One region of the Pedobacter sp. 01N416 genome, then DNA from elsewhere that is predicted to be linked to it. Evidence: riboswitches for the same ligand, from Rfam matches in the RefSeq annotation. Region 1 holds a riboswitch; each other region holds the start of a gene.
The links. Region 1 has a riboswitch for S-adenosylmethionine ahead of AC1DND_RS07680 (O-acetylhomoserine aminocarboxypropyltransferase/cysteine synthase family protein). Riboswitches for the same ligand answer to the same signal wherever they lie in the genome.
Positions count from the first base shown of each region.

Region 2: another riboswitch for S-adenosylmethionine. It lies ahead of AC1DND_RS22535 (transferrin receptor-like dimerization domain-containing protein); the one in region 1 lies ahead of AC1DND_RS07680 (O-acetylhomoserine aminocarboxypropyltransferase/cysteine synthase family protein).
Region 3: another riboswitch for S-adenosylmethionine. It lies ahead of metH (methionine synthase); the one in region 1 lies ahead of AC1DND_RS07680 (O-acetylhomoserine aminocarboxypropyltransferase/cysteine synthase family protein).

Region 1 covers NZ_JBFTRT010000096.1:11,312-15,153, forward strand. The annotation lists gene AC1DND_RS07675 (hypothetical protein) at 110-1,123, opposite strand; SAM riboswitch class I at 1,335-1,445, shown strand; gene AC1DND_RS07680 (O-acetylhomoserine aminocarboxypropyltransferase/cysteine synthase family protein) at 1,709-2,980, shown strand; partial or broken gene AC1DND_RS07685 (homoserine O-acetyltransferase family protein) at 2,946-3,842, shown strand, end outside.
Region 2 covers NZ_JBFTRT010000510.1:484-6,614, forward strand. The annotation lists partial or broken gene AC1DND_RS22530 (carboxypeptidase-like regulatory domain-containing protein) at 1-976, opposite strand, end outside; gene AC1DND_RS22535 (transferrin receptor-like dimerization domain-containing protein) at 992-3,046, opposite strand; SAM riboswitch class I at 3,126-3,230, opposite strand; gene AC1DND_RS22540 (ArsR/SmtB family transcription factor) at 3,534-3,809, shown strand; gene AC1DND_RS22545 (MFS transporter) at 3,869-5,008, shown strand; gene AC1DND_RS22550 (DUF92 domain-containing protein) at 5,344-6,057, opposite strand.
Region 3 covers NZ_JBFTRT010000018.1:13,573-23,168, forward strand. The annotation lists gene AC1DND_RS02115 (pyridoxal phosphate-dependent decarboxylase family protein) at 1-959, opposite strand, end outside; gene metF (methylenetetrahydrofolate reductase [NAD(P)H]) at 1,083-2,036, opposite strand; gene metH (methionine synthase) at 2,182-5,883, opposite strand; SAM riboswitch class I at 6,017-6,121, opposite strand; gene AC1DND_RS02130 (Bax inhibitor-1/YccA family protein) at 6,235-6,978, opposite strand; gene AC1DND_RS02135 (hypothetical protein) at 7,017-7,583, opposite strand; gene AC1DND_RS02140 (N-acetylmuramic acid 6-phosphate etherase) at 7,752-8,474, opposite strand; gene AC1DND_RS02145 (S41 family peptidase) at 8,496-9,596, shown strand, end outside.

The DNA of each region.
Region 1 (3,842 bases):
GAGAAGGCTTTTTCAGCCGACGAAGCAATCTTACAACGGTCGCTACTAGCGTGCGCTTTAAGATTGCTTCGTCGTTCCTCCTCGCAATGACGAATATTTGTTTTGAAATCTATTTAGGATTACAAATCGTAGTCAACTTCAACGAATAATTTGCCTCCAGAGGCTCATTAGTCTGCGCTAAACGTTGCGAGCCTGTATTAGCTGGGCAGGCAATGTCACCAGCAGCATCATATATTAATTTTGTACCACCAGCCAATAATTCTTTAGGTACATAAACCTGTACCTTGGTAATCGAATAACCAGAAGGAAAATAACGTACATAATAACCGTCAGGGTGTTTGGTCCAGATACCGCTTGGCACATCGCTTCTTGGTGGCGCCATACCCGCTATAATCGCATATTTTTCCATATCAGCATAAGTATAATTCCCAGACGAAACCAGTTGACGGATATTATTTTCTGTTTCAAAAACAGCCCTCACCCCCGATGGTAACTGGTCTTTAGCCTTTTCCATTACATCGAAAGGCAAAACACCTAAAGCACCACCTTCCAATTGTGTAAGTTGTTTTGGTGTTAATAATTTAATGGCAGTTACTTTAACCTGTCCGTTAAAATCGGCAAATTTTGTTCTTGCAATAATGGTCCATAATAATGCCTGAATATCGTGCTGGTCTACATCAGGATGTTTCTCAGCGCTTTTCAGTATAGAAACCACAATTTCTTCCTTCGGGCCTAAAACAGGTGCAAACATGTAACCATCACCCTTTGATGGGGCAAAAGTTCCTGCTTTTAGACAATAACTTTTATTGGTCATTTCGTAAAGCCCCTCACAAAGCACAAAACCACCATCTGGATTTTTAGGCAGTAAATACAAGGGCTGGGCTTTTAAATTTAATGAATTAATAAAATCAGGCAGCTTTTCGCCTTCTCTATTTACGTCTTCAAAATTAGTGGTAATGGCAGCAGGTTGTTTTAAAAACTTGTCTACGCCTAAAGCTTTAGCACCCTGGGCAGTGCCCACTTTTAATAATTTATCTTTTAAGCCTCCGAATTGAGCATTTACATTATTTAAACAAGCAATAGTAAACAACAGGCCTAAACATAGTGATTTTGTATTTTTCATCATAATTAATTTAGATAGGTACCACAAACTTAGAATTTTAAGCGTTAATTCAGTATTAAAGTTTCAGATTGTCATTGCATCATAAAAATACGCAATTCATTTTCAATGAGTTAATGTAATTTCGAAATTTTATTTTGTGGATTAAAATTAAATTCAGACATTTGAAATATTATTTGGCAGATAGCTAAATAAAAGTCAATCTTCACGGGTTGATTTATAAAGAAGTGGCGAGAGACTGGCTCGATGACCCACTGGCAACCCTCAGAAAGAGAAGGTGCCAATTCCTGACCGGATAACATGGTGTTATTTGGAGATATAAATTAGAACTGATGAAAACATTAAATCTTCAATCGCTAAGCGAACCCAGTACAGACCTTAAAAAGGTAGAACAAGCTTCTATTTCTTTTATTTGTTGTGATATGCGTGCGTTTACTTGTATGTGCTGTTGCATACAGTAATTTAAAAATCTTCCTTTTTTGTTTCTTTCAAATTGGAAGGTCCCGGGAAACCGGGATACGCCCTGCTAGGTTTTAGGATTATCCTAATTTCTGCTATCTAATCACATCAACTAAAAAAATAGAAATTATGTCAACATCATATAAATTTGAAACTTTACAACTGCACGCTGGCCAGGAAATAGATCCAACAACAGGATCAAGAGCTGTTCCTATTTACCAAACCACTTCTTATGGTTTTAAAAATGCAGAACACGGCGCCAATTTATTTGCCTTAAAAGAGTTTGGTAATATCTACACCAGGATCATGAATCCAACCAGCGATGTTTTCGAAAAACGTATTGCCGCTTTAGAAGGTGGCGTGGCAGCTTTAGCAGTCGCATCGGGGCAAGCCGCTCAATTTATCGCACTAAATAACATATTGGAGGCTGGTGATAGCATCGTTTCTTCATCTCACATTTACGGCGGAACCTATAATCAATTCAAAGTAGCTTTTAAGCGCTTGGGTATTCATGTCGATTTTGCAAATCCAGATGTACCTGAAGAATTTGAAAGTAARATAACCGATAAAACAAAAGCAATCTTTTTAGAAACCATTGGCAACCCTGCATTTAGTGTGCCTGATTTCGAAAAAATTGCCGCAATTGCAAAAAAATACGATCTACCATTAGTGGTCGACAATACTTTTGGTGCAGGAGGTTATTTGTTTAAACCATTGGAACATGGCGCCAACATTGTTGTAGAATCTGCAACTAAATGGATCGGCGGGCATGGAACAAGTATTGGCGGGGTTATCGTTGACGGTGGAAATTACAACTGGGGCAATGGGAAATTCCCTCAATTCTCTGAGCCTTCAGAAGGTTATCATGGTTTGGTTTTCAGCGATGTTTTTGGTATCGGCGGACCATTTGGTAACATCCAGTTTATCATCCGTGCCCGGGTAGAAGGATTAAGAGATCTGGGACCTGCCCTATCGCCTTTCAATTCTTTTCTTTTATTACAAGGATTAGAAACTTTATCACTCCGCGTTCAGCGCCATGTAGATAATGCGTTAGAATTGGCAACCTGGTTAGAAAACCATCCACTAGTTAAAGAAGTTCAGTACCCTGGCTTAGCCAGCAGTAAATATAACAACCTGGCTAAAAAATATTTAAGCAATGGTTTTGGCGCAGTTTTGTCTTTCGAATTAGCTGGAAGCAAAGAAAATGCATCACAGGTAATTGATAACTTAAAACTGGCGTCGCACCTGGCCAATGTGGGTGATGCAAAAACGCTGATCATTCAGCCTTCTGCCACAACGCACCAGCAATTAAGCGAAACAGAGCAATTAGCAGCAGGAGTAAAACCGAATGCACTGAGGGTTTCGAATTTGGGTTTGCCATGCACTTACCGCCAATGCTGACGTTTTTGAATGGTGGGAAGGTTTGTTCGGCGAAAATGCTTTGTTCAATCCCGAAGAGCATTATATCGTTTGCGCTAATGTTTTAGGCTCGCATTACGGCAGCACAAATCCATTAAGTACTAATCCCGTAACAGGCTTACCTTATTACCTTTCGTTTCCGCAGTTTACTATCCGCGATTTAGTATCGGCACACCAGTTATTGGCTTCGCATTTAGGCATTGATTATATTAAATTATTGATCGGAGGTTCTTTAGGCGGACAGCAAGCTGTTGAGTGGAGTATTTCGGAGCCGAATAAAATTGAAAACCTGATCTTGATTGCGACTAATGCAGCCCATTCTCCATGGGGAATTGCTTTTAACGAAAGTCAGCGTTTGGCCATTACTACCGATAGAACTTTTTATGCCAACCAGCCAAACGGTGGCAGCAAAGGTTTAAAAACAGCCCGTAGCATTGCACTTTTAAGTTATAGAACCTACAGTGCTTACGGCAGTACACAGGTAGAAAGCGTAAACGATAAAACCGACAATTTCAGATCCTCTTCTTATCAGAATTATCAGGGAGAAAAACTGATTAACCGTTTTAACGCCTACAGTTATTATTATTTAACCAAAGCAATGGACAGCCACAATGTGGGCCGTAACCGCAAAAGCATTGCTGATGCACTAAAATTAATTACGGCAAATACTTTGGTAATCGGGATAGAAAATGACGTTTTGTTTCCTTTATCGGAGCAAAAATACCTGGCCGATCATATCCCAGGAGCAGAATTTAGTGCCTTGCACTCAGATTATGGTCACGATGGATTTTTAATCGAAACAGATGCCTTGACTAACGTAATTGGAAACTTCATCAAAGAAAGC
Region 2 (6,131 bases), on a different contig from region 1:
CATACAAAGTATATTTATCGCCCGCAGTTGATGCCGAAACAAAATTTGTAAAATATGGATTGTTGTTTAACATGTTAGCCACATTATCGTATACATTTGGGTATGGGTGAAGGTTAAGGGAATAACCGTTAGTTTGTACATCGATGGTCCTGGCGTTGCCGTTAAGCACGAATGAACCATCGGAATTAACCTTAAAATGATGAAACTGAGAAGTTGGCGGCGTATTTTGCACATTGCTTAAGCCAAATTCATTATCGACAATAATATTCACCTTTCCGGTACCTTTTCCTTTTTTGGTGAGCACCTGGATAATTCCGCCTTCACCCCTGGTACCATAAAGGGCCGAAGCCGCTGCGCCTTTAACCACTTCAATCGATTCTATATCCTGCGGATTTAAGTCAGACAGGTTTAATGCGGTTACAAACCCATCCACTACCAAAAGCGGCGCAATATTGCCCGATACCGATTTAGCGCCGCGCAGATAAACCGTTGCCCCCGAATTACCAGAAGATTGACTGATCTGGATCCCTGCAACCTTTCCTCTTAAAGTTTGAGAGGCATCTGTAGCCGGAACGGTATTAATCTGATCGTTATTCACTTTTGTTAGGGCAAAGGTCAACTTTTTGCGACTGGTACCTTCTGCAACGCCCGTAACCACCACATCAGCTAAAAGATGGACATCTTCTTTCAATTCCACATTAATTTCTGATCGGTTATTGATAGCTACAACCTGTTCTAAATAGCCCTGAAAATGGATGATGATACTATCAGCTTTTTGAGATAAGTTTAAATTAAATTCTCCTTTACCATTGGTGCTGGTGCCGATTTTGGTACCTTTTAATTTTATGGTAGCGCCAATAAGTGCTTGCTTATCTTTACTGTCGGTGATCTTACCGCGAATGGTATTTTGAGCAAAAGCCTGCAAACTGCTAAGCAAAACAAAGCAGACTATTAAATGGGTAAAAAATAGTTTCATTTTTATGGATTATAATTAAGGATGATTGGTCTGGTTGAGAAATTGAGTGAGTTTTGAGATTGAAGTTGTTAACACGAGAATTTGTACCTGTACATCTTTTGTATGGTACTGCTCAATGGCTTCTCTCACACCGGGAAGGGTTTTAACGCCATAGCCGGTGTACAGACCAGGGGCATAAATGCTATGCCTATACCACGGACGCCCAGGTAAACCTGCTTGTAGAAGCAATTGTTTTTCAGCCTGAAAAAGTAAGGTATTGAGTTGATCAGTTTTAGTATCCGAAGCGAGTGCAGCAGATACGATCTGATCAAGTTTTGATGATGCAGTTTTTAAACTATCTACTGCTAAGTTCAGTGCTTTAAAATCAAACTCTGGTAATTCAACCTGTACAGGAGGATTTTTCAAGTTTTCTTTAGGATCGTTGGCGAGCTGATAAGCACCACTTAAAACGAGCTTATTCTGGCTTTGAGCACCTTCCCTAAGCTGTTTTGCCAAAGCGTTTACTTCAGTAACATAAGTCGCTATTTTAGCCTGAAGATTAGAAAAATTAAATGGAAGTACATCTGCATTGGCCAAACGTAATACCGCCCGGCCAGCCGTTTGCGATAAGGCCAATCCGTATTCAAAACCTGGATCTTTAAACTTCACAAAGTTGTCGTAAGTATCGAAATTGGTATGGTACTCTCCTCCTTCATCTTCCCCGCCAAAACCAAGGCTTAAAGTAGGGATGCCGAGGTGCTGCAAAAACGCTGAATAATCTGATCCTGTGCCGAGCGCGCCCAGATCGAGTGTTTGGCTATCTTGTATTTTCTTACGGTCGGTAAGCGAGGCTGTAGAAATGGTTTTATTGGCTTTCCACCGCTCAAAAATATTAGAACCAACCTGAGGGTCTTTTACATCTTTCGAAATTTCTGAAACAAAATTTTCTAAAGCATGGGAACCGCCAGCTTCCAAAAAGCCACGGCCATTGCCATCCGAATTGATGTAGGCAACCGCTTTACTGTTTAACTCGTCTGCATGGTCTTCTACCCATTCTGTTGAACCTAAAAGCGATTGTTCTTCTCCATCCCAGGCAATATAAACAAGTGTTCGTTTAGGTTTTATACCTGCCTTTGCCAATTTTCCGATAGATTTTGCTTCTTCCAAAAGGGAGGCCAGCCCACTTACCGGATCTGCAGCGCCATTTACCCAGGCATCGTGATGATTACCACGTATAATCCACTGATTTTTAAATTTACTTCCCTCAAGTTTTGCTACAACATTGTATGCTGGCACAATATCCCAGTTAAAAGCCAGGTTTAAACGGACCACGGTACTTCCATCGCCAATGTGATAGGTAACGGGCAAGCCACCGCTCCAATCGGTAGGTACCACCTCACCTTTAAGTGCAGCAAGCAATGGCAAAGCATCGTGATAACTAATGGGCTGAACCGGAATTTTAAGAATCGTTTTGGCATCTGCCCGCTCCAACCTTTTGGCATTCTTGGTAGAACCGATTCCGGGTGTTAATGGATCACCGGGATAAATTACCATATCCATTACCGATCCCCGTTGAACAGCAAATTCTGGCTTGTAGGCGCCTTGCGGATATACATCTCCTTTCACAAAGCCGTCATCTTTTGGGTCCGAATAAATGATACAGCCCACCGCACCATGTTCGTAGGCTATCTTAGGTTTAGTGCCCCGCCACGATCTGCCATATTTTGCAATAACAATCTTGCCTTTTACGCTGATACCTAAACTCCCTAAAAGTTCTACCGAACGGGCTTTAGGCGTTGGAAACAAAACATAATAAGTCTCTATTTTTGCGTCCCAGCCATAACTTCTAAACTTTTTCAATACAGATTCTGCTACTGTTTTACTTCCTTTAGCACCCAAGTGGTGAGGGTTGGCAGAAAGTTCTTTTATGGTAGCCCCTATATTTTCTTTATTAAGCCCGGCATCAAATTTCTGCTCAATAACACGCTGTATCGGAATATTTTGGGTTTTAAATCCACTCAGCCTATTCTGCGCCAATAAAGGAAGCCAGAGCAATTGAATAGCCGTAAAAAGTGTAAAAGTTTTCTTCATTTTCTGATTTTTTTAGGAGTTCTTTTACCAGAAAAACTTTGAGCGACCTCAAAATCAATTAGCATGCGGATGCATAACCAACTTATCTTCTCCACCCTTGGGCAGAAAGGAATTAGCACCTTTTACAAGTGTATAGGTTGCTCAGACGTCATAGGGCCMTTCCCTCAGTCTTTCTGGATAAGTATTATATAATGATGCAAAGCTAAAAATAATAATCTAGTATTCCTATAGGATTTATATTATTTATTTAAATAACGCGGTTGACAGTCTTTTTAAAACTGACTGCCTTTGTTTTTTTTCGATCTTGCTAAAGGGATATATGCAAACCAGATCTTGGATTTTGCCACTTCTTACTGGGATCTCCCTGATGACTAAAAATCTTTATCCTAAAACAATCAATAAACATAGATACATTTCTATATATCAATATTAAAATTTACCTTTGCCAAGGCTTTACCCCTTGTTAATTTGGAGCAAAGCAAGAAAAATGGATAACAAAAAGATAGAAAAGATATCCCGGGCACTAAGTGATACCAACAGGATAGCCATTTTACAGGAATTTAAAAAAAAGAAAGATTGCCTCTATTGTGCAGAAGTAAATGATCTTTTAGACCTGACACAACCTTCCGTTTCCCACCATTTAAAGCAACTGGTTGATGCAGACCTGTTGTTGCCTCAAAAAGAAGGACGTAATTTCAAATACCTGCTGAACGAGAAAGTGCTCAATGAGTACATCGCCTGCCTAAATTCGTTAAAGGATTAAGGGCACTTACACATGAAATTAGAAACAAATTACCTATACACATCGAAATATTTGAATATATGAATAAGTCTATATATATACTGGCATTAGGTGCCTTTGGCATTATCACTACCGAATTTGGCGTTATCGGCATCTTGCCAACGATCAGCAGGGAGTTTGGCGTTTCTGTGGATACAGCCGGGTGGTTATTAAGTGCCTTTGCTATAACAGTTGCCGTATCGTCTCCATTTATAACTGCCCTTACTTCTAAGATCAATCGCAAGTTCTTATTATGCCTTGTTTTGGGTGTTTTTATACTCTCAAACCTGCTTTCAGCTTTTTCCCCTAGCTTTACCATTTTGATGATCGCGAGGATTTTGCCTGCCTTCTTCCACCCGCTGTTCTGGAATATTTCGCTAGCAGTAGCGTTCAAACAAGGCGGAGCCAAAGCAGTATCGGTCGTCATGACTGGGCTCAGCATCGCTACGGTTTTGGGTGTACCCTTAACTACCTATGCTGCTGATTACTTTCATAACTGGCAGGCATCTTTTTTCTTAACCAGTATTATCAGTTTAATTGCCTTTTTAGGCCTGCTATTTGTTGTGCCATCTATGCCGGGCAACAGCGAAAAATCTGCTGAAAGCCAGTTGTATGTTTTAAAGGATACCAAGCTTTGGCTAAACCTGGTTTCCACCGTACTTACACTTGCAGCCATGTTCTCGAGCTATAGCTACCTTGCCGCGTACCTTGAAAACATTTCGAATATGAACGGCGCTCAAATTAGCATTATGCTGCTCCTATTTGGTGGAATGGGGATTCTTGGTAACTGGTTAATGGGCATTGCACTCGGTAAAAATGTAATCTTAACCAGCCGGTTCTTTTTTATTCTTTTGATAGCTGTGCAAATATTGGCTTATTATTTTGGAACAATTTTTATCCCTATGGTAATTATTGTTTCCTTATGGGGCATGATCCATACAGGTGGATTTTTAGTGCCCAACATTCGAACCACTCAATCCGTTCCCCATAATGCATTGGAATTTGTAAACAGTCTTTTAACATCTTGCTATAATATCGGTATTTCATTAGGCGCATTCTTAGGCGGCATTGTAATCGCGAAGTTTGGTGTCCACGAAATAATCTGGATGGCAGTGCCTCTTCTGTTACTGGCTTACTTATTGAGTTTTGTAAACTCAAGAAAGAAAGCATTGGTTAATTAATAATTTATCAATCTTAAAATATTAAAACTGAGTACATGCTCAGCATTATCAATGATCTTACAGGACAATCCAAGATTTTATAGTGATAAATATAGTCCTTTTGGCTGATTACTTTCAAGAGCGTTAACGAACTTTAACTAAAAAACCCCAACTCAATTAAAAATTTTACCGAGTGTCTCCCATGCCCAATGTTCGTTAAGTTAAGCGTTTTTAACCATAGATGCACCCAGATAACACGGATTTTCATATCTGTGTGCATCCTTTCTATCTGTGGTTAAATTATTTTTGCTTGTGCCGAATGGCTTAAGGTGTAATGGGAATAAATAAACCCAGACTTAAAGAAAAATCTCCAACAACACAATTACAATCGCTGCTGTCAATGTATTCAAAAAATTGACCACATCATTCCCGATCAACCCCCTCCGCTCCAGCACAGCCCCTAATATGGAATCAGTAAGGTTACCCAACGTACCTGCAAGAACAATAAAGAAAAAGCTGATACTCCATCCCCATCCTAGCGCATAAATGCCAGCAATAATACAGCTACCTGCTATACCGATCAGGGTCCCTTCCAGACTGATCACCCCGTCCATTCCGCAGCGGTCGGGCTTAAAGGAAATAACATTAAAAAACCGTCTTCCATAAAGCATCCCCAGCTCGGAGGACAGGGTATCCGCTGTAGCCGAGGCAAAGGCTGCCGCCATTGCCGGAAGCATCAAATAAGCCAGCCGGGGATAAGACAGGGTAACTATAGCTGCAATGGCCGCAGCCCCGGCATTGGCCAGTACCTGCATTGCATTACGGCCTTTTTTTTCTTCATCCTTAGTGGCAAAAGCCTGCTTTCTGTGCCGCTCCAAGGAGGTGGCAGCAGAACCGAGGATAAAAAACATGGTCATCATCGCAAGCCCGAAGTAACCTGCAGCGGTAAAAATAAGGCATGCCAGTACCCCGCCCGTAAAAGCGGCCAGAACCGTCAGTTTTTTTGCCAAGATACTGTAGGCCATGCCTAAAATAATGATGATAGGCAAAAAGATGCCGCTATTGAACATATCACAAATATATTTGAAATATATTCACGAAAAAGCACATGGAAATATTTGTGCTGTTACGAACTACCAAAAAC
Region 3 (9,596 bases), on a different contig from region 1:
TGAAAGGTTTCTACCTGTAACAATTGGTGTTTTTCTTTCACGAAAAATACTGCGTTTTCATAGGGTACATTTAGCCATTTGTGGCAATCAACCGTAATACTGTCGGCATGCTCCCATCCTTTAACAAAATGATTATATTTAGGCGAACAAGCGGCAAAGCCGCCAAAGGCTGCATCGATATGCCACCAGAAATTATATTTTTCTTTTAAGGCATTAATGGCTTCAAAATCATCAAAATCAACCGTATTTACTGTTCCGGCACTTGAGATTAAAATGAAAGGTTCGCCATTTAAGGCTTGTATTTTTAGTTCAAGGTCGGCAACATCTAGCGCTTCGCGGTTGCCCTGCATTACGTTTACCTGAATAAAATTGCCACTACCCAAGCCAAGCATCGATAAGGATTTTATGGCTGATGAGTGCGGTGTAGCCGACAATACATTTACCTTACCTGATATACCTTCTCTGGCAAAATCTTTTCCAAATTGTTTGCCAATCCATTGCCTTGCAACAGCTAGGCAGGTAAAATTAGATAAGGTTGCTCCGGTTACAAAACCACCGAAAAAATCCTTGGGCAGGTTAAACAACGAAAGTAATAACTGGATGGTTTCGAGTTCGATGATAGCCGAAACGTCGCCGTTACCTTTTGCGCTTTGTGTGTTTTGATCGTAGATAGTCGACAGCCAATCGCCAGCAATGGCAGCAGGAGTTGTTCCACCGGTTACAAAGCCCCAGTATCTTGGCCCAGATGAGGCCACCATAATAGGCTCGAAGCGTTGATTAAATTGTTTTAAGGCTTCAAGTGTACCAAAACCTTGCTCGCATAAATCCCAGACAATCTCTACTTCAGCAGAACTGGTTGTAGGCCGTTCATGAATTTGGTTTAAATAATCTATTCCCTGTTGTTTAACTTCTGTCAGTATGGCATCGAGGTTTTGTTGGTCGATATTTAGATTATTCATGATGATAATTTAAGTAACAAAAAAAATACGTCATTGCGAGGCACGAAGCAATCTTAAAGCGCTAGGTTAATTAGCGATCGTTGTAGGATTGCTTCGTGCCTCGCAATGACGACGCTTTTTAGACTAAAAAATAGCCTTAGCAATCTTTTTGGTTTGCTCTGGGCGGCCCATGGTGTAAAAGTGTAACACCGGGGCACCAAAATCAATCAATTCTTTACATTGTTTAATCATGGCTTCAGTACCAATTTCTTTTGCCTCATTATTATTTTTAGCGTGCGATAGCGCATCCGTTAACTCATCAGGCAAATCGATGTGAAATATTTTAGGCAGCACATTTAACTGAGACAAGGTACTTATAGGCTTCAAGCCTGGTATAATTGGAATATTGATATCGTTTTCCCTGCATTTTTTTACAAAATCGAAATACTTCTGGTTATCGAAAAACATCTGCGTAACAATAAACTCTGCTCCTGCTTCAACCTTCTTTTTCAGGTATTTGAAATCGGTACTCATGTTAGGCGCTTCGAAATGTTTTTCCGGATAGCCAGCCACGCCGATACAGAAATCACTTTTAAAGGTTTCTACATCTTCGTGCAAAAATTTACCTTCGTTATGGTTCTTGATGTGCTCGATCAAATCTGTAGCATAACAGTGTCCGCCGGGAGTTGGCACGAAATTCCCATCTGCCTTACGGGCATCGCCACGCAAAGCCAAAACGTTATCAATACCCAAGAACTGTAAATCGATCAATGCATTTTCGGTTTCTTCTTTGGTAAATCCACCGCAAATGAGATGCGGAACGGCATCTACTTTATATTTATGGATAATGGCCGCACAAATGGCAATGGTTCCGGGACGCTTACGATAAGATACCTTTTGTAGCAAACCATTCGCCTGTTCTTTATAAATGTAATCCTCGCGGAGCGAAGTTACATCAATAAAAGGAGGATTAAACTCTAATAATGGCTCTATCGCATCATAAATCCATTGTATACTTTGCCCTTTAATAGGCGGCAATAATTCAAAAGAGAACAAGGTTTTACCCTTTGCGTTTTTTATATGGTCTGTAATCTTCATAACCTATTTTTGGGTGTCATGCTGAGTGCTAACGAAGCATCTCTAACATTGTAGCAGTTCTTATTTCTGATGACTGCAAACATCAAAATTATATGTTCTTCGGTTTGAGATCCTTCTATTCACTCAGGACGACAAATCGAAAATATTAATAAGCTAAATTTGGACTTAACCACCGCTCCACTTCTTCAACCGGCATATTCTTTCTGATGGCGTAATCTTCAATCTGATCTTTGGTAATTTTTCCTAATCCAAAATACCTTGAATCGGGATGCGCGAAATAAAACCCACTTACCGCTGCTGTTGGATACATGGCATAACTTTCGGTTAAGTGTAACCCTATTTTATTCTCCGCATCAAGCAATTGGAATAAAGTTCCTTTTTCGGTGTGTTCCGGACAGGCAGGATAACCTGGCGCGGGACGGATACCTGCGTATTCTTCTTTAATCAATTCCTGATTGCTCAGATTTTCATCTTGTGCATAACCCCAGTATTCTTTACGTACACGTTCGTGCAAGCGTTCTGCGAAAGCTTCAGCTAAACGATCGGCCAATGCTTTAGCCATGATACTATTGTAATCATCGTAATTCGATTCGAACTCATTTACCAGGTCATCAATCCCGATACCTGCGGTTACGGCAAAACCACCAAAATAATCCTGAATACCACTTTCTTTCGGTGCAATGAAATCAGATAAAGCATAATAAGGCTGCCCATCTACTTTTTCGGCCTGCTGGCGGAGGGTATGGATAGTTACCAGTTTGGAGTTCTCAGTTTTCAGTTCTGAGTCATTTGACAGCTGATCACTGGCAACTGTCAACTGAATATCGTCTCCAACCGCATTAGCTGGCCAGAAACCGATTACGGCTCTTGCTGTTAACAGTTTTTCGTCGAGGATGCGTTTTAATAAAGTTTGTGCATCATCAAAAAGTTTCTTTGCCTCATCCCCTACATTTTTATCATCGAAAATTTTCGGATAACTGCCACGGAGCTCCCAGGTATGGAAAAACGGCGTCCAATCGATATAGGGAACCAGTTCTTCTAAGGGATAGTTATCGAAAACCCTTGTGCCTGTAAATTCCGGAACGGGTAGGTTGGGCTGAAAATCAATCTTAAATTTATTTGCACGTGCCTCTTCTAAGGTTTTAAAACGTTTATCCGATCGCTTATTTAAATGCGCTTCGCGTGCTTTATCATATTCGGCCCTGATACCTGCCACATAATCGTCTTTTGTTTCAGGATTCATCAAGGTGCTGCAAACGGTAACACTTCTGGAAGCATCCAATACGTGGATAGCAGGTCCTGAATAATTTGGCGCTACTTTTACAGCAGCATGGATTCTTGAAGTAGTGGCCCCACCGATAATTAAGGGAATGGTAAAACCTTCGCGCTCCATTTCTTTGGCAAAGTGAACCATTTCATCCAATGATGGTGTAATCAATCCACTTAAACCAATAATATCGGCTTTTATTTCTTTGGCTTTTTTGATGATTTCCTGCGCAGGAACCATCACGCCCATGTCAACAATTTCGAAGTTATTACAAGCCAATACTACACCCACAATATTTTTTCCAATATCATGCACATCGCCTTTTACGGTGGCCATTAAAACTCTTCCTGCAGATGAACTTTGATCCTGATCGGGATTATCCAGCTTTTCCTGTTCGATAAATGGCAATAAATAGGCTACGGCTTTTTTCATTACCCTTGCCGATTTTACCACTTGTGGCAAGAACATTTTTCCGGCACCGAATAAATCACCCACAATGTTCATCCCATCCATCAACGGTCCTTCGATTACCTGAATCGGGCGGGCATATTTTTGTCTGGCTTCTTCCACATCATCATCCAGGTATTCTACAATTCCCTTTACTAAAGAATGAGATAATCGCTCTTCAACAGAACCTTTTCTCCACTCTTCATCTTTAACTACCTCTTTACCTTTCGATTTTACGGTATCGGCATATTCTACCAAACGCTCTGTAGCATCGTCTCTTCGGTTTAAGAGTACATCCTCCACCCTTTCTAACAATTCGGGTGGAATTTCCTGATAAACTTCTAGCATCCCTGCATTTACGATCCCCATATCTAACCCAGCCTGAATGGCGTGATAAAGAAATGCGGAGTGCATTGCTTCGCGAACGGTATTATTTCCCCTGAAAGAGAAAGAAATATTAGAAACCCCTCCGCTCACTTTAGCATGAGGTAGGTTTTCTTTAATCCACCGTGTGGCATTTATAAAATCGACAGCATAATTATTATGTTCTTCTAATCCGGTTGCAACAGTTAAAATGTTCGGATCGAAAATAATATCCTCTGGCGGGAAACCAATTTCGTGCACCAGAATATCGTAACTTCTTTTACAGATTTCTTTTCTGCGCTCATAATTATCGGCCTGTCCTTGCTCATCAAAAGCCATTACTACTACCGCAGCACCGTATTGCATAATTTTGCGTGCACTTTCGCGGAATTTCTCCTCCCCTTCTTTTAGTGAAATAGAGTTTACAATTCCTTTTCCCTGCAAACATTTTAAGCCATTTTCAATAACCGACCATTTGGATGAATCGACCATGATGGGCAATTTGGCAATATCAGGTTCGGAGGCAATGAGATTTAAGAATTTGGTCATTGCTGCTTCCGAATCCAACATCCCCTCATCCATATTCACATCAATTACCTGCGCACCACCTTCAACCTGTTGCAGAGCAACGGCCAGTGCGGCTTCATAATCTCCACCTAAAATCAGTTTAGAGAATTTGGGAGATCCGGTAATATTTGTTCTTTCACCAATATTTACAAAAATGCTTTCTGGGGTGATGGTTACAGGCTCAAGCCCACTTAAACGCATGTAAGGCTCCAATACAGGTATTTTACGGGGTTCTGCTTTTCGGGCATTTTTGGCAATACAGCCAATGTGCTCTGGCGTGGTACCACAACAGCCGCCTACAATATTCACAAAACCAGAGGCAATAAAATCGTCAACTAAATGTGCCGTTTCATGCGGCTGTTCATCATAAGCACCAAACTCGTTTGGTAAACCTGCATTTGGATAGGCCGAAACATAACAGCCAGCTTTTGCAGCAAGCTCCTCAATATGCGGACGCATTTCTTTAGCACCCAAAGCACAGTTAAAACCGATACTTAACGGTTTTGCATGCATTACAGAGTTTAAGAAAGCTTCGGCAGTTTGACCTGAAAGTGTTCTTCCAGAGGCATCGGTAATGGTACCAGAAATCATAATCTCCAGTTTACGGCCAATTACCTCTTCATATTTTTTAATGGCTACAATAGCCACTTTAGCATTTAAAGTATCGAAAATGGTTTCGATTAATAATACATCAGAACCACCATCTACCAAACCACGCACCTGCTCATAATAAGCGGCTTCGAGCTCATCAAAATAAACTGCCCTAAAACCAGGATCGTTTACATTCGGCGACATGGAAAGGGTACGGTTGGTTGGGCCAATAGCACCGGCCACAAAACATTTACGGCCTGGATTTGCAGCCATGAACACGTTTACAGCTTCTTTTGCCACCCGCGCGCCCTCAAAACTCATTTCGTAAGAAAGGTCTTCCATCTGGTAGTCGGCCATGGAAATGCRCTGTGTACTGAACGTATTGGTTTCGATAATATCGGCACCAGCGGCCAGGTACTCCAGGTGTATTGTTTTAATAATATCCGGACGTGTGATGTTGAGCAAATCATTATTGCCTTTTACATCACAGGGATGGTTTTTAAATCGCTCCCCTCTAAAATCTTCTTCGGTTAAGGTATATCGCTGAATCATGGTACCCATTGCACCATCAATCACCAAAATACGTTTTTCTAATTCTTCTCTTATGCTCATTCTTGTTGTAAGATTTGAGATATGAGATATCAGATATGAGAGTGGATAAGACACAATGTCTCAAATCTCAAATCTATGGTCTCAAGTCTCTAAAAGGCTTATTTAAAAAGTTGGTACGTGAATCGTAATCCTAAACTTATCTGTTTCCGCTATTTGCAGAATAGAATTTAGCACCTTGTATGGTTACAGGTTGCTAAGACTTCGTTGGGTCTAATCCCTCCGTCTTTCTTAATAAGCATACAAAAATGCAACAAAGCAACATCAATTCCAAAATTTATCGCTTTGCTACCAAATAAAATTACAAAGGCCATGCAATTCTGCACGGCCTTAAGAATATTGTTCTGTTAATGACTATTTTCTGCTTCCGAAAATACGAAGTAAGAAAAGGAAGATATTGATGAAATCTAAATATAAATTCAAAGCAGCCATTATTGCCAGTTTTTTAGTGTCTGCTTCTGGAATTGCTTCTCCACTCTCCTGAATTCCCATCCCAATTCTTTTAATTTTCTGCACATCATAAGCCGTTAACGCAGTAAATACCGCAATACCTACAAAAGCCATAATCAGGCTAAATTGTTCGCTTTTAATAAACATGTTAAGAATGCTCGCAATAAATAATCCCGCAACACCTACCATTAAGATAGGGCCGAACTTACTGAGATCAATATTAGTGGTATAGCCCATAAATGCCATAATACCGAAAATACCCGCAGCCGCAGCGAAACAGGTAATTATAGACGCCCCGGTATAAATTAAGAGAATAAAGCTTAAACTTACTCCTAATAAAATAGAGAAAAGCACAAAAACGCCTAATAGTGCACCATAAGATAATTTGTTAAAACCCGCGCCCATTAATAAAACTAATCCAAGTGGTGCAAACATGGCTACGTAACCTAAAGCAGTTCTTCTGCCGGTTTCAAAATCGATTAACGATCTTAATGCACTTTCACTGTTAGAAATATAAAAGGCAGAAAGCGTAGATAATAACAATGCCACGAACATCCACAAGAAAACGTTTGCAAAGAATTTTTTAGAAACAGATCTTTCCTGTACAAAAACACTGTCTTTTTGATATTGATAATTTTGTTGTTCCATTTTAAATTTTGTGTATTTAACTATATAAAAATAAATATTTAGTTTAATCTTTTTGTCAGCAATTCTTCAACTTTTTTAAAGAACTGTAAAGGTTTTAATGTGCGCCATGGCAGATTGTCAAATGCACCGCCAAAGTTAATGTAATAATCGATGTTATTATCGCGAAACTCGGTGATTACGTGTTCCTGAAAATTAACTCCAACAATCCAGCCATCTTCTACTTCCTGAAACCACTCTTCGTAATAACTGTCATCAGAGGCATGAAAATTCAGTATATTTTCACCGATCAGGATAAATTTATTAATGCCTTCATCCATCATCAGCTCTAAAATATCGCGTTTCAGCAGCATAATATCGTTGTTAATGGCATCGTTCCATTCTCCTATAAATTCTATAACGGCATAACTGCGATCATAATCGGCGTATAACACCTTCATGTATAAGGTATTCGAACCAAACTCGTCCCATTGCGGGTGCAGTAAAAAATTGTAAATCTGCTTATCGAAGTAAAGTTCTGAATATTCGGTATTGTAAAATGGCGAACGCTCATCTTCTGCCGAAATATAATCATCTCTCCACTGGTAATAAGGCTCAATTTCGTGCATATACTTTAATTATTGAATAATTGAATTTTGAATGAGTGACTAGATAAGTTATTGAATGATTGAGTTTTGAATGAGTGAATGTTAAGATCGTTTCTACATCCTATCCTTCAATCATTCTTTCATTCACTAATTCATTTTCATTCAATCCTTCTATCCTTCTCTCATTTCTTAGTGTCCTGCTTCAACTGCTTTACGTACACTTCCGTAACGGGTTAACAACTCAGCTGCTTCATCGTAACCTATATTTAGTTCATCGGCCACCATTTGTGTACCGCGGTCTACCAGTTTATGGTTGGTTAACTGCATATCGACCATTTTATTGCCAACTACACGCCCCAACTGAACCATAACGGTAGTGCTTAACATGTTTAACACCATTTTTTGAGCCGTACCAGATTTCATACGGGTAGAGCCGGTTACAAACTCAGGGCCAACCACCACTTCAACCGGAAAATCCGATTCTGCAGCAATAGGTCCGCCGGTATTACAAACGATGCAACCTGTTAAAATACCATGCTTACGTGCCGTGTTTAATCCGCCGATTACATATGGCGTAGTACCTGACGCTGCCAGACCAACCAAACAATCTTTCTCGTTAATTTCAAATTCCTGAAGATCTTTCCAGGCTTGTTCGGCGTCATCTTCAGCAAATTCTACCGCTCTTCTAATGGCTGTATCTCCACCGGCAATAATTCCAACAACCCAATCAAAAGGAACACCGTATGTAGGTGGGCATTCTGATGCGTCTACTACACCTAAACGACCACTGGTACCCGCACCTATATAAAAGAGACGGCCACCTTTTTTCATTCGCTCGGCCACTGCCGATGTTAATTTTTCGATCTGAGGCAAAGATATTTCAACTGTGATATCAATACCGATTCGCTTCAAAACTTACCCATAGATAGCGTTCTGCACCAACTCGATCCACATAGTGTTTACCTGCCACCAACCGATGCGCAGGATATGACCGATAACCTGGAAGGGAACTTTGAGGGTGTGGGCATAGAATATTATATGCTTAACGATACCATGATGGTTACCGGCGTGGTTAAAGATGGCCCAGCTTACCAGGCGGGGATAAAATTGGGCGATAAAATCCTAAGTATCGATACGGCAGTTGTAAGTGGAAGAAATTTACCAAAAGACCAACTTACGGGCCGTTTTAAAGGCAGATCTGGAACAGGTGTTAGCGTGGTGCTTTTACATCCAGGCACACCGCAAAGTAACCGCATTATGGTTACACGAGGCAAAGTAAACATCAGCAGTATTGATGCAGCTTATATGATCAATAACGAAACAGGTTATGTACGGATCAGCAAGTTTGGCGCTAATACCGATAACGACTTTTCTGTTGCAGCCAATAACCTGAAAGCAAGGGGCATGAAAAAACTGATTCTTGATTTGCGTGACAATGGAGGTGGTTATTTTACTGCTGCTACAGGTTTGGCCGATCAGTTTTTAGCCGAGAACAAACTTATTGTATATACACAGGGTAAACATGAGCCACGTACCGATTATTTTTCTACGGGCACTGGCGCTTTTCAAAATGGCAAACTGGCTATCCTGATTAATGAAAATACCGCTTCGGCCAGCGAAATTGTAGCTGGAGCCATCCAGGATCTGGGACGCGGAATTATTGTTGGCCGCCGTTCTTTTGGCAAAGGTTTGGTACAAGAGCAGTTTGCTTTTGGCGACGGTTCTGCATTGAACTTAACCATCGCTAGATATTACACACCATCTGGTCGCAGTATCCAAAAATCGTATAAAAAAGGTTACGACGCCTACAAACATGAATTAGACGAGCGTATGATGGACGGAGAGCTTACCGGAGACCGGACCTCTTTTCAAGATTCTATTGAGAAAACAGAAGGCGTAAATATTCAGCCCAACAGAAAAGTTAAACCGATTGGCGGTATCCAGCCAGATGTATTTGTAAAATTAGACACAAGTGGCTACAATAAGTTTTACAGCAATTTAGTGAGCAAAAAAGTGCTTTCTGATTATGTATTT